DNA from 3 places in the Bacillus sp. FG16 genome. Region 1 is predicted to be linked to each of the others. Evidence: predicted binding sites of a transcription regulator. Region 1 holds the regulator's gene; each other region holds the start of a gene.

Region 1 (6,435 bases):
TTATTGCGTCTTCACTGTCTTTCCATATTCACGAACAATATCAAATTTACTATCATCAGATTTAATATATCCTTCATGGGAATATACTTCTTTAATGATTTTACGGCCTTCCTCATTTTTTCCAATTTCAATGAAAGCATCTTGTAATTTCTTGCTCCACTCTGCATCTAAATCAGAGCGTACAGAAATTGTATCGTTCGGAATTTTCTCAGTAAATTTCACTATTTTCGTTTGATCAAATATATTTGGATAATCTTTTTTTACAATATTACGAGCATCTTGGAATACAACAGCTGCATCTACATCACCATTTAAAAGAGCAATAAGTGACTGATCATGACCTTTTAATGTAACAGGTTTCACATCCTTTAGCGGATCAATTCCCTCTTTTAATAGAACAGCTGCAGGCCATACATACCCTGCTGATGATGTTACATCTTGATAACCAATTTTTTTACCTTTTAAATCTTTTACACTATTTATATTAGAGTCTTTTTTAACAACAAATTCAGATTTATAATAGTCTACTAAATCTTTTGTAGGAGCTCCTGTTTCATCCTCTACTCCAAAACGTTGCGCTTGTAAAATTACATTTGCAGCCTTCTTTTCATGTGCTAATACGTACGCTGTTGGTGGTAAAAACCCTACATCTACTTGTTTAGATGCCATCGCTTCTACAATTGTATTGTAGTTAGTTGAAATACTAACTTTTACCGGAATATTTAATTTATCGCTTAATAGCTTTTCCAATGGTTTTGCCTTTGCCTCTAACGTATCCGCATTTTGAGAAGGAACAAATTGAACATTTAAGGTCTTTGGTACATAACCTTTTTTCGTATCTTCATTTTTACTTGCACTTGACTCTTTCGTCCCGCAGCCACTTAATAATCCGGCCGCTAGTACAACTGTTGTACTCATTGCAAAAACTTTTTTCAACATATTAATGCCTCCATTTTTCTTGTTATAAAATAACCTTCCGTAAACATGAAGAAATATATCACATATTTTGATACACAATTGGTTATTTACAGAATCTTTACACATTCTATACATTCACATCAAAATTCACTTCACATATTTGATATGATTAATTGGAAGATAACAATAGAAAAGGTGAGTCATATTGGAACATAATCAAACTGTAACTTTAAACATCTTATTAACAAGCGATATACATGGCACTGTTTATCCCATTCACTACCAAGATAACTCCCCAGCAGAACTTGGTTTAGCTAAAATTTCTACTCTTATAAAAAAAGAACGTTCCCAAAATATAAACGTTCTTTTAATTGATAATGGCGACTTTATTCAAGGAACACCATTTACTTATCATTATGTTACATACGAAAAAAACAAAAAAAACCCAATGTCCTTATTAGCGAATCACTTACAGTATGACGCTGCAATTATCGGCAATCATGAATTTAATTACGGAATGGATATATTAAATAATGCTGTGACTACTGCGAACTTCCCGTACCTATCAGCAAATATTTTAGATAAAAACATAAAAAAACCCTATTTCGGAAAACCTTATATAATCAAACAGATTGAATCCAATATAAAAATTGCTATTTTAGGGGTAACAACACATTACATCCCAAATTGGGAACAGGCCCATCACATTAAAGATTTACTATTTGAAGATGCATTAAAGACTACAAAAAAATGGGTTTCTTATATTCACGAACATGAGAAACCAGATTTATTAGTCGTAGCCTATCACGGTGGATTCGAAAGAGATTTACAAACTGGGGAACCGACTGAAGTGTTAACAGGTGAAAACCAAGGATATGCAATGTGCCATGAAATTGAAGGTATAGACCTTTTACTAACAGGTCATCAACACCGAGAAATTTCTCACACAATGGCTAACGGTATAACAATTTTACAGACCGGATGCAATGGACACTCAGTTGGAAAAGTAAAAGTAACATTCGAAAAAACAAAACATAAATGGGTGAAAAAAGAGAGCTCTTCTGAATTATTATCTGTACAAGGAGTTGAAGCGGACCAAAATGTACTTTCATTGGTAGCCGATTACGAAGAGAAAACACAAAAGTGGCTTGATCAACCTATTGGAATCATTCAGGGAAACATGCAAATTTCAGATGCTATGCAAACTCGTTTGCATGATCATCCTTTTATCGAATTTATAAATAAAATACAGATGGATATAGCTAATGTATCCATTTCTTGTACAAGTTTGTTCCATAATACATCTCCAGGTTTTCCGGAACATGTAACAATGCGTGACATCGTTTCTAATTATATTTATCCAAACACATTAAAAGTAATTAGAATAACTGGAGCAGATATAAAAGATGCTCTTGAACTCTCTGCTTCTTATTTCACATTAAAAACAGATGGGTCCATCATCGTAAGTCCTACCTACATAGAACCAAAGCCACAACATTATAATTACGATATGTGGGAAGGGATTTCATACGTATTAAACATTTCAAAACCAATTGGTGAAAGAGTAGAATCTTTACAGCACAACAGTGTTCCTCTTAATATGAATGAAGAATATGACGTTGTAATGAATAATTATCGTGCAAGTGGCGGTGGAAATTTCTTTATGTTTCAAAACAAACCGGTAGTAAAAGATATACCAACAGATATGTCTGAACTTATCGCTAATTATATATTGGAACATAAAACGATAGAAGCAACAGTTAATAACAACTGGAAAGTTATTAAATAACGATTTTTACAAATAAAAAAAGATGGGCTTCGCCCATCTTTTAATTTAATTTTGCATTATCTTGCTTTTTTAAAGCTTTTAATTTCGTCGGTGTAACATCTGTACCTTCTTCGTTAACAACTTTAATTCCTTTAAGTTCGTTTAACATATTTTGACGAAATCCTTTTAAATATTGTTCACGTAGCGATTGACGCTCACGTTGCTCTTCTTCAGTTAAACCTTCAGCTTTTGCTTTTTTCGCTAAGAAGTTAATGCGTTCAACGAGTTCGTGATTAATCATCTCGAATCCCCCTTCTAATCAAAACTGATTATTATCATACAATAGTTACTCTTCTTTATCAAGCAATTGCTTCGTATACTCTACATATCTACGATGTACAGTCGCCTTTGAAACATTATGACCAAATCCACGTAGTGTTGCTGCAATTTCTTCAAACGTGAGTTCACTTTTTCGCAAACGTACAATTTCCTCAATTGGCACTTCTTTTTTCTCTCTTCCTACACTTAAATGCCGATTTTTTAAATTTTTTTCTGGACGATAGCCTTTTTCTACTGCACGTTGCATACCTCGTTTAATTTTCAAATTATGAATCTTTCTTTGATATTCTTCAACAATACCAATAATATCTAATACCATCGAATCAGAATCCGACAATTGTAATTCACCATTATGTGTATGCGTATATACTTTTATACCTTCTTTATGTAAACAATGCATTAATGCGATTTTCGCATTTCCTCTACCAAGTCGCGTTTCATCTTGTATAAGTAACACATCAATTTGTTCGTCTCGAATTGTATCCAACACCTCTAATATACCGTCACGCTCAATTGTATATCCACTAGCCTGCTCCTCAATCACCTTAGAAACATTCATTTGATAGCGCTCAGCTAAATGCAATAATTCATCTTTTTGACGTAATAATGATGTTTCTTGTGCTTCTTTCGTTGTACTCACACGTGCATAAATAATTGCATTCATTTTGAACCCCTCTTTCTCCCTATTATTTCCCTATAGTGTAACATAAATCAGCCATTTGTTCGAACTTATGTTTGTAGAATGTTTTTTCACATGTTATACTTATTAATAAGAAAAATGAAAGAAAACGAGGTGTTAGAAAACATGGAAAAGTTAACGAAACGCCAGCAAGACATTCTCGACTTTATTAAGCTAAAAGTACAAGAAAAAGGATATCCACCTTCCGTACGTGAAATCGGTCAAGCAGTCGGCCTCGCTTCTAGTTCTACAGTGCACGGACATTTATCACGATTAGAAGAAAAAGGATACATTCGACGCGATCCAACGAAACCACGAGCGATTGAAATTTTAGGCGTAGACCGAATCGATACAGAAACACAATCTGTTATTCAAGTTCCAATTGTCGGAAAAGTTACTGCTGGTTTACCAATTACAGCTGTCGAAAGCGTAGAGGAACATTTCCCACTTCCAGCTAGTATTGTTGCTGGAGCAGACCAAGTGTTCATGTTACGTATTTCTGGAGATAGTATGATTGAAGCTGGTATTTTCGATGGAGATTTAGTTGTTGTTCGCCAACAACAGTCTGCATATAATGGTGAAATTGTAGTCGCTTTAACAGAAGATAACGAAGCAACTGTTAAACGTTTCTATAAAGAAAAAGACCATTTCCGTCTACAACCAGAAAACTCTTCATTAGAACCTATCATTTTAAAACAAGTGTCAGTTATCGGGAAAGTAATTGGCGTATATCGTGATTTACATTAAAAATAACAAAAGAAGATAATTACCTTATTTATATACGGTAATTATCTTCTTTTTTGTATTTTGATAGATTTCCATACATTCTATTTCTTATTAACGAGTTTCAATCGTCACATCTCCAGCAGCCGTTTTACCGCTAATCTTTTTACTACCATTTCCAATTGTTACGTTATTATTTTCTTCATTAAAAATTGTTACATCTCCGGCAGCACTTTGCCCAGTAATTACCGCATCTTGTGGTTTTTCCGATAAAGTAATATCTATATCTCCCGCAGTTGAACTTGCTTCTAGATTATACTTAGAATCATGATCTTGAATATTTATTTCCCCACTTGTTGTTTTTGCGGTCACTTTCCCTAATACCTTCTTAAAGTTCACCTCACCAGCTTTTGTCGATCCCTCCACATTCTTAGCCGTTACTTGTTTCAACTCTACTTCTCCAGCAAGTGTTCTAACACTTACGCTATCACTTTTCACATCACTCATTTCGATTTGTCCAGCAGATGAATTTACTTTTACATCTTGGTAAGAGCGTTCGGGCACAAGGAGAGTCAATTTAGACGTTTGAAACCTAAAATCGTAAAAAGAAAAATCAAATGAAGCACCTTTTTCTCTTTCCCCAATAATTTTTAATGTGTCACCATCTTCTGCGATACGAATCTCTTGTTTACGTACATCTCCTGATTGCTTGATATAAAAAGAAGAGTCAGGAGATTTTTGGACAATAATATCCCCGGCATCTAACTTAACTTCTATATTTTTTAATGTTTCGTTTTTAATTATATTTTCTTTATCGCCTTTTTCAGCAGTTTGTACTGCTTTTTCATATGTTTGGGAAATTCCTATTACTCCAATAATGATACAAGCGATAGCGATTAAAAATAGTTTTTTCATCATTTACTCTCCTTTTATCATTTTGAAGTTCCATATTACATATCGTACACACAATCTCTTAAACCACTTTGTACTATAAAAAGCGATAATACATAATAATAAACCTACTCCAACAAACGTTATACTAACGAAAAGATCCAACCATATAAAAGTACCCATAAATACTTTTCCAATCACGAAAAATGGTGTTACTACACTAGCAATACCACCAATCCAAAAAGAAAATATAAAAGCAATAATTGCGACTAACGGGCCTAACACAATAATAAAATTAAACAAACTAAGTCCAATCGCTGCCATAACAGCTCTTGTCACATTTGAAGTCGATGGATTTTTTTTCATTTCATCGAAGCGATACATCGCAAGTAATTCTTTTGCGATTACTTTCGGAGAACCGAGGCCCTGTATTATTTCTGATTCAGTTTTCCCCTCTTCTATCCCAAACTGAAAGTGCTCTTCATAATCCGATAAAATATCTTGCCTCTCTTCCTCTGGTAACTTTCTAAGATAACTTGATAATTCTTTAAGAAACCCTTCTTTACTCATCCCATTCCACCCCTTCAATAATTTCTTGTACCCCTTTCGCAAAATCACGCCATTCTGTTACTAACAAATGAAATTGCGTTTCCCCTTGCTCTGTTAATTGATAATATTTACGAGGTGGCCCTTCCGTAGATTCCTTTAAATACGTTTGAAAATACCCTTCTTTCGTCAAACGGCGCAATAAAGGGTATACTGACCCTTCCGATATTAAAAATTTATTAGAAATTTGCTGAACAAGTTCATAACCGTAACTATCTTTACGTTTTACAAGTGCTAATACACAAAGTTCAAGCACACCTTTTTTAAACTGAACGTTCAAGTGCCATCCTCCTTTCCTATCTTAGTACTGTTCAATACACGGTACCTGTTTTATCCATAATATACCACTTGGTATTGTTTATTGCAAGGTACTAAGCTATATTTATTCCCTAAATTTAGAAAATGAACTAACGAACCCCTGAATAAGACTGCGTTATAACTAAGCATCACTCAAGGTTTCATTTCATTTACATTAGACTTCATTCACTCTTTCCTCTTGAAGAATCCACCA
Region 2 (6,435 bases), on a different contig from region 1:
CAGTGGGTATATTTTCTTGTGAACTATTGGCCGAAGTGGAAATATAGAAATCGAAAAGAGGCTGATCATGTATGAGTAAGAGAGAGGTCATGAGATTCGTAGGGAGTTTGCTTGTAGCAGGAATTCTTTTAAATACGAGTTTAATGATTTTAAGTATTTCGTGGGGAACTATTTTTATATCGAATGTAGCGCTAGTCATTTTATATGGAATTTCGGAATATAAAGAGCAGAAGCATTTGAAAGAAGAGGGAGTACCATCGATTGATGAGCGAGTTGTGAACAAGATGAAGTCATATTTTACGATTTGTATTACAAGCTTCGTTTTCTTGTTTATTATGTATCTTTGTGTAAATAAGTATTTAGATAGGCAAGCAGTACATGTAACTGAGCTATTATATATTGCTATCTTTGGTGTATTAATAAGTATCGCATCAACGAGCGTATTAGCAACAAGGAATAATAGATAGAAAAAGGGGAACTGGGATGGGATTACCGGTGTTATGTGTCGCTACAGCTATATTTGCGCTTCTTTGGGGAATGCAAAATTTTTCTCGTAATCCAGTGCCGAGTATTTGTATTATGATTGGTACTGTAGGTTTATCGTATTATTTATTATTATTAGCCCATTATCATAAAACGGCAACGAGTGTTGTTGTTGGAGCACTTATTTTATTTTGTGGGCGCGCCATACAAAAGGGGTTATTTCCATAAAAGCTGTTTATACACTTTGTATAAACAGCTTTTTGTATTTTTTTTACAAAATACTTGAAAGTTACGTAACGTCATCTTCTATAATGAGGGGGAAGAGGTGATGGTAGTGATTTCAATACAAGAATTGACGAGAGAAACAGGGGTTACAGTACGTACACTACGTTATTATGATCAAATAGATTTATTAAAGCCGAGCGGAAAAACAGAGGGTGGGCATCGGTTATATAGTGAAGCTGACGTTATTCGTTTGCAACAAATTTTATTTTTAAAAGAAATGGGATTTTCATTAAAAGAAGTTGCGAATATGTTAGTAAAAGGTGAGCTGGATTTGAAAAAATCACTTGAAAACCAACTTCGATTTGTACAAGAAGAGCAAAAGAAGTTCAATCGAATGGAGCGTGTTTTACAAGCGGTTGTTTATTCGGTAGATGTAGAGGGAGAACTTGATTGGAAAGTTATGTTTGAACTTATTCAGCTTTCAAAACAGTCTCCTCGTATACGTGAAATATTTCAAAATGAAGTATTTTCAAAGGAAGAACAAAAGTTGCTTCATAATTTGCCAAATATGAGTGAGGAAGATCCGAATGTTTTAGAATGGGTAGATTTATTAAAGCAATTACGTATTTTTATGAAAGAGGGTAAAGAAGCCGCTAATGATGAGGTACAAAGGGTAATGAAGAGATTAATGCAGAAGTGTTTAGAAATGGCTAATGGTGACGAAGCGTTTTTAGATAAGTTATGGGAGGTTAGAAAATCAAAGGAAGATGCACAGAAAATGAGCATGTATCCAATTGAAGAAGAGTTTTTATTATATATGGATGAAGCTTTTCGTATTTATGATGAAAGGGAGAAGGATAAATGAGCATACTCGCAGAATATCGTTGGTATTTTTTAATTGGAGCAGAGATTATATTTTGGTTATCGGCTATTGGTTTCTTTTTACTCCGTTACGGATTTCGTTTGAAGAAGGCGAGCTTTATTATGGGGATTGTACTCCTCGTAAATGAAGTGTTTATTTTAACATTAGGGGCAGTGGACTATTATCAAACAGGAAAGTTCTCTAATTTTCAAATTATTACTGTAATTATTTTATTGTATGCAGTTTTCTATGGGAAAAAGGATTTGAAGAAGCTTGATATATTTGCGCAAAAGCTAGTTGCGAAATGGCGTAATGAACCAGCGCCTATTATTGAAGAACAGATAGAATTAACAGGTATGGCCTATGCAAAGCAGGAAATAAAAAATTGGGTATTACATCTTGTTTTATTCGTTGGTGTGCACATATTCTTTTTCTTCGCGTATGGATTTATTCCATTTGAACAATGGGGTAATTGGTTAGAATCGGGAATCGTTTTAAATAAAGCTGCAAGTCGCGTGAGCCAAGTGTGGGCGATTATATTTTTAGTTGATACAGCGATTTCATTTTCATATGTGTTTTTTCCGAAGAAGGAGAAAGGAAAAGAAAAGCTACTTTCATAGTTGAAAGTAGCTTTTGGGTATACAAATAATTTTTATAGGAGAGGATGACAATAGGAAAAAGAATCAGTTTTATATGTCTATTTCTTTTTACTTTAGTAGCATGTTCACCATCTAACACTACAATTGATAAGAAGAACGATGTCATTGTAAAGGGAACCAGGATTTCCAATCTAGATAAATTTGAAAAGTTCGTTTTGAATGTCGAGCAAAGGGAAGTTGATAAAATAAGAATTGTACAGTATACCCTTGAAGGGGACCCGATTTTTCAAACGTTAGAGTATAGTGGGAACGATATATTTTATGTGTCAGATAATAGAAAAGACAAATTTGCTGGGAAGGATAAAGGGTTACATAAAGATAGTTGTAAAAGTATTGTTAAAGACCAGCGCGAATCAGGAATCACTTATAGGCTAATAGATTGTACGAATGAAGCTGGGCGCAATGGATATGACTTAGTATATGTACCTAAAAAATAGAGTTAGTAGAGGAAGGAAGTATTTACTCCTTCCTTTTTCTATGTGTATATTGTCGAAAATTTTACCGAATATCTGTTCGTTTTTTTAGGTTTTTTATAGGCATTCGTGGTAAAATAATAATACAGATTTTTATGAGGAGGTCGGATTTTACTTGGAACATCAATTTGAAATTATATCAGCGTATTCCCCGCAAGGTGATCAGCCGGTAGCTATAGAGAAGCTTGTAGAGGGAATTAATAGTGGAAAGAAAAAGCAAGTGTTGCTTGGAGCGACAGGAACGGGTAAGACATTTACGATTTCAAATGTCATTAAAGAAGTGCAAAAGCCAACACTTGTTATGGCTCACAATAAAACGTTAGCAGGACAGTTATATAGTGAGTTGAAAGACTTTTTCCCGAATAATGCAGTTGAGTATTTTGTTAGTTATTACGATTATTATCAGCCAGAAGCGTATGTACCACAAACAGATACGTTTATTGAAAAGGACGCGCAGATTAATGATGAAATTGATAAATTGCGTCACTCAGCAACGTCTGCATTATTTGAACGGGACGATGTAATTATCGTTGCGAGTGTATCGTGTATATATGGTTTAGGTTCTCCTGAAGAATATCGCGAGTTAGTTGTATCACTTCGAGTTGGTATGGAGAAGGACCGCAATCAATTGCTTCGTGAACTTGTTGATGTACAGTATGGACGTAATGATATTGATTTCAAGCGTGGTACATTCCGTGTGCGCGGAGATGTAGTTGAAATCTTCCCAGCATCACTTGATGAGCATTGTATTCGAATTGAATTTTTCGGCGATGAAATTGATCGTATTCGTGAAGTAAATGCGTTAACAGGTGAAGTATTAGCAGAACGTGATCATGTAGCAATCTTCCCAGCATCTCACTTCGTTACACGTGAAGAGAAAATGAAGGTCGCTATTGAGAATATCGAAAAAGAATTAGAAGAGCGTTTAAAGGAATTAAATGATAAAGGTAAGTTGCTAGAAGCACAGCGTATAGAGCAACGTACACGTTATGATTTAGAAATGATGCGCGAGATGGGCTTTTGTTCAGGTATTGAAAACTATTCCCGTCATTTAACACTTCGTCCAGCGGGTGCAACACCGTATACGTTATTGGACTATTTCCCGGAAGATTTCTTAATTGTTATGGATGAGTCGCACGTATCAGTGCCACAAGTAAGAGCGATGTATAACGGGGACCAAGCACGTAAGCAAGTACTTGTGGATCATGGATTCCGTCTGCCATCAGCTTTAGATAATAGACCGCTCATGTTTGATGAGTTTGAGGAGAAAACAAATCAAGTTATTTACGTTTCGGCGACTCCAGGACCGTACGAGTTAGAGCAGTCACCAGAAGTAATAGAACAAATTATTCGTCCAACAGGGCTTTTAGATCCACCAATCGATATACGACCTATTGAAGGGCAAATTGACGATTTATTAGGAGAGATTCAAGATCGTATTGCAAAAAATGAACGTGTATTAATTACGACTTTAACGAAGAAAATGTCCGAGGATTTAACGGACTACTTAAAAGATGTAGGAATTAAAGTTAACTATCTTCACTCTGAAATTAAAACGTTAGAACGTATTGAAATTATCCGCGATCTTCGCCTTGGTAAGTTTGATGTACTGGTCGGTATTAACTTATTACGAGAAGGATTAGATATTCCAGAAGTATCACTTGTAGCGATTTTAGATGCTGATAAGGAAGGGTTCTTACGTTCAGAGCGCTCATTAATTCAAACAATTGGTCGTGCCGCGCGTAATGAAAACGGCCGAGTTATTATGTACGCAGATCGTATAACAAGATCAATGGGAATTGCAATTGAAGAAACGCAGCGTCGTCGTACTATACAAGAAGCCTACAATAAAGAGCATGGTATTACGCCGAAAACGATTCAAAAAGGCGTACGTGATGTAATCCGTGCAACGACAACTGCTGAAGAGACAGAAACATACGAAGCAACTCCTGCTAAGAAAATGACGAAAAAAGAGCGTGAAAAGACAATTGCGAAGATGGAAGCAGAGATGAAAGAAGCAGCAAAAGCGTTAGACTTCGAGCGTGCAGCTGAACTAAGAGATTTACTATTAGAATTAAAAGCGGAAGGGTGAAAAGAGTGAGTAAGAGCAAGGATTTTATCGTTGTAAAAGGTGCTAGAGCACATAACTTAAAAAATATTGATGTAACCATTCCGAGAAATCAGCTTGTCGTTGTAACGGGATTGTCTGGTTCGGGGAAATCATCATTAGCATTTGATACGATTTATGCAGAAGGGCAGCGCAGATACGTAGAATCGTTATCTGCGTATGCGCGCCAGTTTTTAGGACAAATGGATAAGCCGGATGTAGATACGATTGAAGGATTGTCACCAGCGATTTCAATCGATCAAAAAACGACGAGTCGTAATCCACGTTCAACTGTCGGAACGGTAACGGAGATTTATGATTATTTACGTTTATTATTTGCGCGAATTGGTACGCCAATTTGTCCAAATCATGGGATTGAAATTACATCACAAACAGTAGAGCAGATGGTAGACCGTGTTCTTGAATATCCTGAACGTACGAAATTACAAGTGTTAGCTCCTATCGTTTCTGGTCGTAAAGGTGCACATGTGAAAGTACTTGAAGATATTAAGAAGCAAGGATATGTTCGTGTACGTGTTGATGGTGAAATGCTCGATGTGTCTGAAGAGATTACGTTAGATAAAAATAAGAAGCATTCCATTGAAGTTGTAATTGACCGTATTGTTGTAAAAGAAGGAATCGCAAGCCGTCTTGCTGATTCACTTGAAAGTGCATTAAAGCTTGGCGGAGGCCGAGTTTTAATCGATGTAATGGGAGAAGAGGAACTTCTATTTAGTGAACATCATGCTTGTCCGCATTGTGGTTTTTCAATCGGAGAATTAGAGCCGCGTATGTTCTCATTCAACAGTCCGTTCGGAGCTTGTCCTTCTTGTGATGGACTTGGTTCAAAGCTAGAGGTAGATTTAGAACTTGTTATCCCGAACTGGGATTTATCATTAAATGAACATGCGATTGCACCTTGGGAACCGACAAGTTCACAATACTATCCACAACTTTTACAATCTGTATGTAATCACTACGGCGTTGATATGGATATGCCTGTGAAAGATATACCGAAAGATTTATTTGATAAAGTGTTGTACGGAAGCGGGGAAGAGAAGGTTTATTTCCGCTATGTAAATGAATTCGGTCAAGTAAAGGAAAATGAGATTTTATTTGAAGGTGTTATTCCAAACATTGAACGTCGTTATCGTGAAACGAGTTCCGATTACATTCGTGAGCAAATGGAAAAGTATATGGCAGAACAAGCTTGTCCGAAGTGTAAAGGCGGCCGTTTAAAGCCTGAAAGCTTAGCTGTTTTTGTTGGTGATAAAACGATTGCTGACGTAACGAAGTATTCAGTTCAAGAAGTACAAGAATTTTTCTCGAATGTAGAGCTAACGGAGAAGCAACAAAAAATAGCTCATTTAATTTTAAGAGAAATTCAGGAGCGCGTTGGATTCTTAGTGAACGTTGGTTTAGATTATTTAACGCTAAGTCGTGCGGCTGGTACGTTATCAGGTGGTGAGGCGCAGCGTATTCGTTTAGCGACGCAAATTGGTTCTCGTCTAACTGGCGTACTTTATATTCTTGATGAGCCTTCAATTGGTTTACACCAGCGCGATAACGATCGTCTTATTCGTACATTGCAAGAAATGCGCGATTTAGGTAATACGTTAATTGTGG
Region 3 (6,435 bases), on a different contig from region 1:
ACATGTAAGTATTAAGTAACTATAGCAGTCGTATTGTTTTTGAGGTGTATGTAAAGAGTCTTCTTACTATACATAATAGTAAGAAGACTCTTTATGTTTGGAAATGGAAATGCATGATACATAGTCAACTCATATGAAATGAATTACATGTAGAAAACACACTGTTTTCACAATGCCTGTGTATAGTTAATTTGCATAATGATAAAAGTGAGGTATTTGAATTGAAAAAGAAAAAAATATTTATTGGAACAATTATTTCATGCGTGATGCTAGCATTATCTGCATGCGGTTCCTCAGACAACGTAGTAACATCAAAAGTAGGAAATGTTACAGAGAAAGAATTAAGTAAAGAATTACGACAACAATATGGAGAAAGTACTTTATATCAAATGATGTTAAGTAAGGCATTGTTAGATAAATATAAAGTTTCGGATGAGGAAGCAAAAAAGAAAGTAGAAGAAGCAAAAGATAAAATGGGTGAGAACTTTAAATCGACTTTAGAACAACTTGGATTGAAAAATGAAGATGAATTAAAAGAAAAAATGAAGCCAGAAATTGCATTTGAGAAAGCGATTAAAGCAACAGTCACAGAAAAAGATGTGAAAGATAACTATAAACCAGAAATGAAAGTAAGTCACATTTTAGTGAAAGATGAAAAAACGGCTAAAGAAGTAAAGGAGAAAGTAAATAATGGTGAAGATTTTGCTGCCTTAGCAAAACAGTATTCAGAAGATACTGGGTCAAAGGAACAGGGGGGGAAATATCTGGTTTTGCTCCTGGACAAACAGTGAAAGAATTTGAGGAAGCTGCGTATAAATTAGATGCAGGCCAAGTAAGTGATCCAGTTAAAACAACTTACGGTTACCATATTATTAAAGTGACGGATAAAAAAGAATTAAAGCCATTTGATGAAGTAAAGGAAAAAATTCGTAAAGATTTAGAACAACAAAGACTACAAGATACGACAGGTAAATGGAAACAACAAGTAGTCAATGATTTATTGAAAGATGCTGATATTAAAGTGAATAATAAAGAATTTAAAGATACATTTAAATTTCTAGAAAAGAAATAATGATTGTAATCATAATTAGAAAAGGGAACTCATATAGAGTTCCCTTTTCTAATTAGTGTGTGAGTTATAAATAGATAGTAAGACAATACAATATTACATTTAAATATTAAGAATTACAATGGGAAATTATGGATGGTAATTAAAGGTGCTATAATTATTTCAACGAAAGTGTATATTATACGGTTTTCATTATGCAAGGGTGTTACATATATTTATCCTTTAATAATGGATATCGAACATAATTTGAAAAATAATACATATAATGTTTTTGAATAAATATTTAACATGGATAATTAGTAAAAAGCTGAGCATTCGAATGGAAAGGATGTTCTTTTTGGTGTGAAAATTTTAGGATAAAGAATGAATCGTTTTAAACGCGTCATTTACCACATCAATAAATTAAGGTGGGGAGAATATATGAAAGTAATCTTTCAAGGAGAGGGCGGCGCGAAAATTTTTGAGTCATATGATGAAAATGTAAGTGATTTATTAGCTATATTAAAAGAAACGAAAGGGATTAAAATCGGGATTGTTGAGTATAAAGTGTTAAAGTACGAACTTAATTATTTTCGTCATCCGAAAAAAGCGGATACAGAGAGAGAGTTACATATAATAGTACAACCTAAGTATATGTAATGAAATGTAATAATAAAAATCACTGATTCAGTTTTGTAAAGTTTCATAGAGTATGTAAGAAAAGAGAGTGTTGTAAATGCTCTCTTTTCTTATGCTTTGTGAGTTCGTTCATCATAGCATATGTTTTCAGTTATAGATGGTTAATAAACGAAAAAATTTAAAACTTTTTTGTTTAGGCAGGGATTTTATATTTAAGTAAACAAATATACTATGAAGTATTTTTATACGAATATTGGAGGAGTATAAAATGAGTTTAGCAAGTTACATAGGCTGTAATGTAGAAATTCCGTTAACGGATCCAGATTCTAATGATGTAATTGTTTTTGGACCGTGTTTTGCAGATGAAAGTATGCTTGAAATTGTACATGAGTATCAATTCCAAACAAATTACACATATGAGGTTTCAACTAGTTGGGGAATTGAACTTGTCGAGTGGCAAAACGTAAAGGAAAAAAAGAAGCGAAAGAAAAAATTTTAACTTTATGCAAGATTATGGAAGGCTATTCGGAAGATGGAGACTATTTCGAATTATTTAGTTGTTGGGTTGGTGATGAAGATAAGGAACGAGTAGGGGAATTGAAATTAAAAATAAATCATTTTAATATAGATGAATTATGTATTCCAGAAAGAACATTAGTTAGGATAGAAAAATAAAATTTGAAATATTTTTTAGAAACAGGCGATTTCACTTTGTGTGAAGTCGCCTTTTAGTTGTTATATGCATTTTACATAAAAAATGAGAAGTTTATTTGATAAAGGAAAAAAGTATGGAGATAATTAAAATTTTGTTTTTTGTTAAAAAATAATAAGTATGGCTCTTCTCAAAAGAACGTAAGTTCGTGTATAATAAGAACGAATGTTCTTTTGAGAGGGTAACCTAATTATAGTTTAGAAGTAAATCCGAGTTTAGTGAGTATTAAAAATAACTAAGGGATAGTATGGCTAAATAAATGTATAAATGATCAAGGAGATAAAAAATGAACGATGTAAAGATACAAAAAGAAGAAAGAGAGTGGGTTCCGTTTACAGTAATGTCCGAACAACTTTTAAATATGAGAAAGATTATTGGAGAGAAATTAAAAGTACAAAAACCGCTTTTAACAAACGAAGCAAAAGAGAGAATTTCTGATAAATTATTAACGTCATTACTGTCTGAGAAAGAAATATTGGTAACATATTTTGAAGATGGCTACATATTAACAAGCTATATGACAGTTGTACATATCAATCCGGTAAAACAAATTGTAATTTGTACAGACGCCTTTTATAAAACTTATGTATTTAACGCTATGGATATTATTGAAATAACGTAAAAGAAGCTGAATATTAAATGGCAGCTTCTTTTATTTCTGATTTATGAAACAAATAATACAAGAAAAAGCAGCTAGCTTCGTGCTAGCTGCTGAGCCCCAGGGAAAGGGAGAAAAAGATAGGGTACTCCAAAATCAACAAGAGCTGTCAAACAGCCTGATTATAGTATAGACAAATTTAAATTTTCTATACAGAAAGTTGAACATAAGATTAGGCTGTACCCACTTGGTTTTGATCTGCAAGGTCAGAATCAAATGTATTGGTCGCACTAACACCGCTAAAAGTATTAACAACAAAGCCAACGTTTGATGCGCCGGAACCATTATAAGCTTTCGTATTTTCTTTCGGAGAAACGTTGTAGAAATCACCTAAGTTAAATGAACCATTACTATTTTGTACAACTAAATTCCCTACAACTGATGGCATAATTTTCACCTGCTTTATAATAAGTTGTTAACATTACTATATGGAGGTATAGTCCAGATGGTTCATATAATAAAAATTGTGGAACAGTAAAACGTTTGGAGCATGGATTTCAATAAAAGTGTGTTAAAATTAATATAATAAAGTTGAGTAATTTTTTTAAAAAAATTTGTATAATTGATATATACGAAAATAAAGGAGGCAAAATGTAATGAAAGATATTATGAAAAAAGTTGATTTAACAGATGCCAAATCAAGTAATCTTGTTGCACTAATTTATAGTAATGAAGTTATATTAGTTGAAGACGCATTTTGTCCAAATGAAATAAAATTAAAGTTTAATGAAATTGCAATTTTATCTGCAATTAAAACAGCTCATATTGCGAAAGTGTCTATTAGGAAAGAACTTGAAGCGCTTTTTCATGATACGGGTGTTATATTAGTGAAACAAAATGTTGATTATGGTAGTAGCCAATCTATTACCATGCATTTTGAGCAATTTAAAAAATTGCAACATGAGATTGAATATTTAAATAAAAGTATGTAATAAGGCAGCTAAATAAAGGTTCTATCATAAGGATGGAATGTGTTGTGTTGAAAAAGTGGTTTAAAAATTATTTGAGTGAATCGCATTGTAAACATAAATATATTTTTATTAAGATGCAGGATAATGAAAATTTTTGAAAAAGTACACTAGGTGTAGTTTATCCCGCTATTTGCCGGGCAGCTCGATTGGTTCAACTAATAATCAGTGGAGGATGAACAAAACCCTCACTGATTAAAGTTTCACTTTATATGTATCAATGTGAGAAATGTGGAAAAGAGAAGTTGAAATGTAAAAACAATAATGAAATAAACAATGAATTTTTAGATATATAGCAAAAAGTAACCATGATGGTTACTTTTTTGTTTATGTATGCAATATCAAAACCATTACTAAAGTATGAGTTGAGTTGATACTTTAGTAAATGGCTGAATAAAAATGAAGAGAGTAAGATATAGGGAAGGAGGATGAGAGAAATGAAGCGAAAAGAAATTAGTAAATCTGTAATTATTACAGGCGTGACACAAGGGCTAGGACGTGCGATGGTTGATCGATTTCATGAATTAGGGTGGAACATATATGGTTGTGGACGTTCAAAAGATAAAATTGAAGAACTGAAAAAACAGTACAGTAAAATACATGATTTCCAAGTAATTGATGTTTCAGATTCTCAGCAAGTTAACAATTGGGCAAATTATATACTTAATAGACATACGGCTCCCGATCTTATAATAAATAATGCATCGATTGTAAATCAAAATGCACAACTTTGGAAAATTACGGCTCAAGAATTCGAAAATGTAATGAATGTAAACGTGAATGGTGTAGTAAATGTAATAAGAGCGTTTGTTCCCGCAATGGTAGCTAGGAAAGAAGGAATTATCATTAATATGAGTTCTAGTTGGGGGAGAGAAGGTGAAGCTGAGCTTGCGCCATATTGTGCCTCGAAATTTGCAATTGAAGGTATCACTAAATCTATGGCACTGGAATTACCCTATGGCATGGCTGTAGTTGCTTTAGATCCTGGAGGGAGTATTAGCACTCCAATGCTGAAGTCATGTGCGCCACAATATATAAATGAATCACCTACACCTGAAACTTGGTCACATAAAGCAATTCAATATATATTGAATATAACAATAGATGAAAATGGAGATTCATTGACATGCCCAGCATGCATATAAAAAAGCACCTTTAAGGTGCTTTTTTATATTAGTAACACATTATATCATTCACAAAATTACATCTGAAAAATAAAATAAAAGATTAAGGATGGAATTTGTTTATCCCGCTATTTGCCAGTCAGTAAGACCCCCACCTCAAAATTCAGCGAAAGCAAATAATTTAGGCGGAGGATGAAGAAAAAACCACTGATTAAAGTTTCTCTTTATTTTGAAAGGTTTAGAAAATATTTAAATAGGTGATAAAAATGAATCCAAGCGGTTTAAAAGTGACAGGGGCATGGTTTCAAGTAGGAGGGAACCTTACAGCTGCAATTGGAACGACAAGAGGGTTTATTGGAGAAGAGAAAGTTGAATCGGATCTTGTTATTGTAGGAAGCTCATTACAAGCCCTCGGGTATATATTACAAATCATTGCGAGCAAGTATAATGACGGGGAAGAAAAAAGGGAAAAGCAAAATATAGGCTTAGAGAATCAAAGTAAATTACTTGATCGAATAGGAATTGAGTTATTAGCATTAGGGAATATATCAACTGTAATAGGAACATATTTTAATATAAATGAACAATTGAAAGAAAATGATTATCTTATCATTACAGGGAACAGTTTACAATCAATCGGTGCTTTTTTAGGAGTAGAAGCAGCTTTGATAGATATAAATGTATTACAGAAAATTATTATATTAGGTAACTCCATGCAAAGTTTAGGTGCTGGATTACAAGCGTATCAAGGTGTTTCAAATGTATTGAAAGATGAGAGAGAAAATGAAGATAGTATTTTTGATAAGAAGGATGAGAGAATAATTGCACTCATTGGTATTTGGATACAAGCGATAGGAACGTTAATTTCTGCAATTGGAGTAACTGCAATAGAGGAAGAAAATAGGCTAGAAAACAATGGGAAGTCTGAAATACTTATATAAATAGAAGGAGATACATTGATTTTAGAAGCAGGTTAAGATTAAAATAGTAGTAGGTTTTTTTGCCTATAGTTAGAATATATTAAAGTAAGAGATGCTATGTATACTTAATGAAAATTTATGTAATGCCAACATCATAAGGTTTCTTTGCTTATATTTTGAAAAGTGATATATAAAATACAAAATAAGGAGTTTTCAAGGGATGATGTATTTAGTAGCAATTTTTCTTCCACCTGTTGCTGTATTATTTTGTGGAAAACCAATTCAGGCAATAATAAATTTCATATTAACATTAATATTTTGGGTTCCAGGAGTTATACATGCAATTCTTGTAGTGCATGATAAAAA

What was found. The regulator LexA, encoded in region 1, represses DNA repair genes until DNA is damaged. The targets are predictions, from matches to a motif close to CGAACATATGTTCG.
Region 2: uvrB (excinuclease ABC subunit B) is a predicted target of LexA. The motif match lies at 2,732-2,745, and genes of this name have one in related genera.
Region 3: ACODS7_RS06875 (YolD-like family protein) is a predicted target of LexA. The motif match lies at 2,535-2,548, and genes of this name have one in related genera.

What each region holds. Positions count from the first base shown of each region.
Region 1 covers NZ_JBMDKC010000006.1:93,601-100,035, forward strand. Annotated here, with positions in the region: gene ACODS7_RS04295 (phosphate/phosphite/phosphonate ABC transporter substrate-binding protein) at 1-939, opposite strand; gene ACODS7_RS04300 (bifunctional metallophosphatase/5'-nucleotidase) at 1,124-2,707, shown strand; gene ACODS7_RS04305 (DUF896 domain-containing protein) at 2,748-2,987, opposite strand; gene ACODS7_RS04310 (YneB family resolvase-like protein) at 3,033-3,689, opposite strand; gene lexA (transcriptional repressor LexA) at 3,831-4,451, shown strand; gene ACODS7_RS04320 (DUF4097 family beta strand repeat-containing protein) at 4,542-5,345, opposite strand; gene ACODS7_RS04325 (DUF1700 domain-containing protein) at 5,346-5,888, opposite strand; gene ACODS7_RS04330 (PadR family transcriptional regulator) at 5,881-6,204, opposite strand.
Region 2 covers NZ_JBMDKC010000008.1:18,153-24,587, forward strand. Annotated here, with positions in the region: gene ACODS7_RS04960 (hypothetical protein) at 1-75, shown strand, start outside; gene ACODS7_RS04965 (hypothetical protein) at 72-467, shown strand; gene ACODS7_RS04970 (hypothetical protein) at 484-711, shown strand; gene ACODS7_RS04975 (MerR family transcriptional regulator) at 812-1,573, shown strand; gene ACODS7_RS04980 (hypothetical protein) at 1,570-2,190, shown strand; gene ACODS7_RS04985 (DUF4362 domain-containing protein) at 2,235-2,666, shown strand; gene uvrB (excinuclease ABC subunit B) at 2,818-4,794, shown strand; gene uvrA (excinuclease ABC subunit UvrA) at 4,800-6,435, shown strand, end outside.
Region 3 covers NZ_JBMDKC010000012.1:45,689-52,123, reverse strand. Annotated here, with positions in the region: gene ACODS7_RS06900 (glycoside hydrolase family 25 protein) at 1-19, shown strand, start outside; partial or broken gene ACODS7_RS06895 (peptidylprolyl isomerase PrsA) at 222-1,072, shown strand; gene ACODS7_RS06890 (hypothetical protein) at 1,490-1,708, shown strand; gene ACODS7_RS06885 (KH domain-containing protein) at 1,956-2,186, shown strand; gene ACODS7_RS06880 (hypothetical protein) at 2,201-2,362, shown strand; gene ACODS7_RS06875 (YolD-like family protein) at 2,686-3,021, shown strand; gene gerPF (spore germination protein GerPF) at 3,230-3,445, opposite strand; gene ACODS7_RS06865 (hypothetical protein) at 3,654-3,989, shown strand; partial or broken gene ACODS7_RS06860 (hypothetical protein) at 4,034-4,321, shown strand; gene ACODS7_RS06855 (SDR family oxidoreductase) at 4,463-5,170, shown strand; gene ACODS7_RS06850 (DUF6944 family repetitive protein) at 5,416-6,090, shown strand; gene ACODS7_RS06845 (YqaE/Pmp3 family membrane protein) at 6,290-6,435, shown strand, end outside.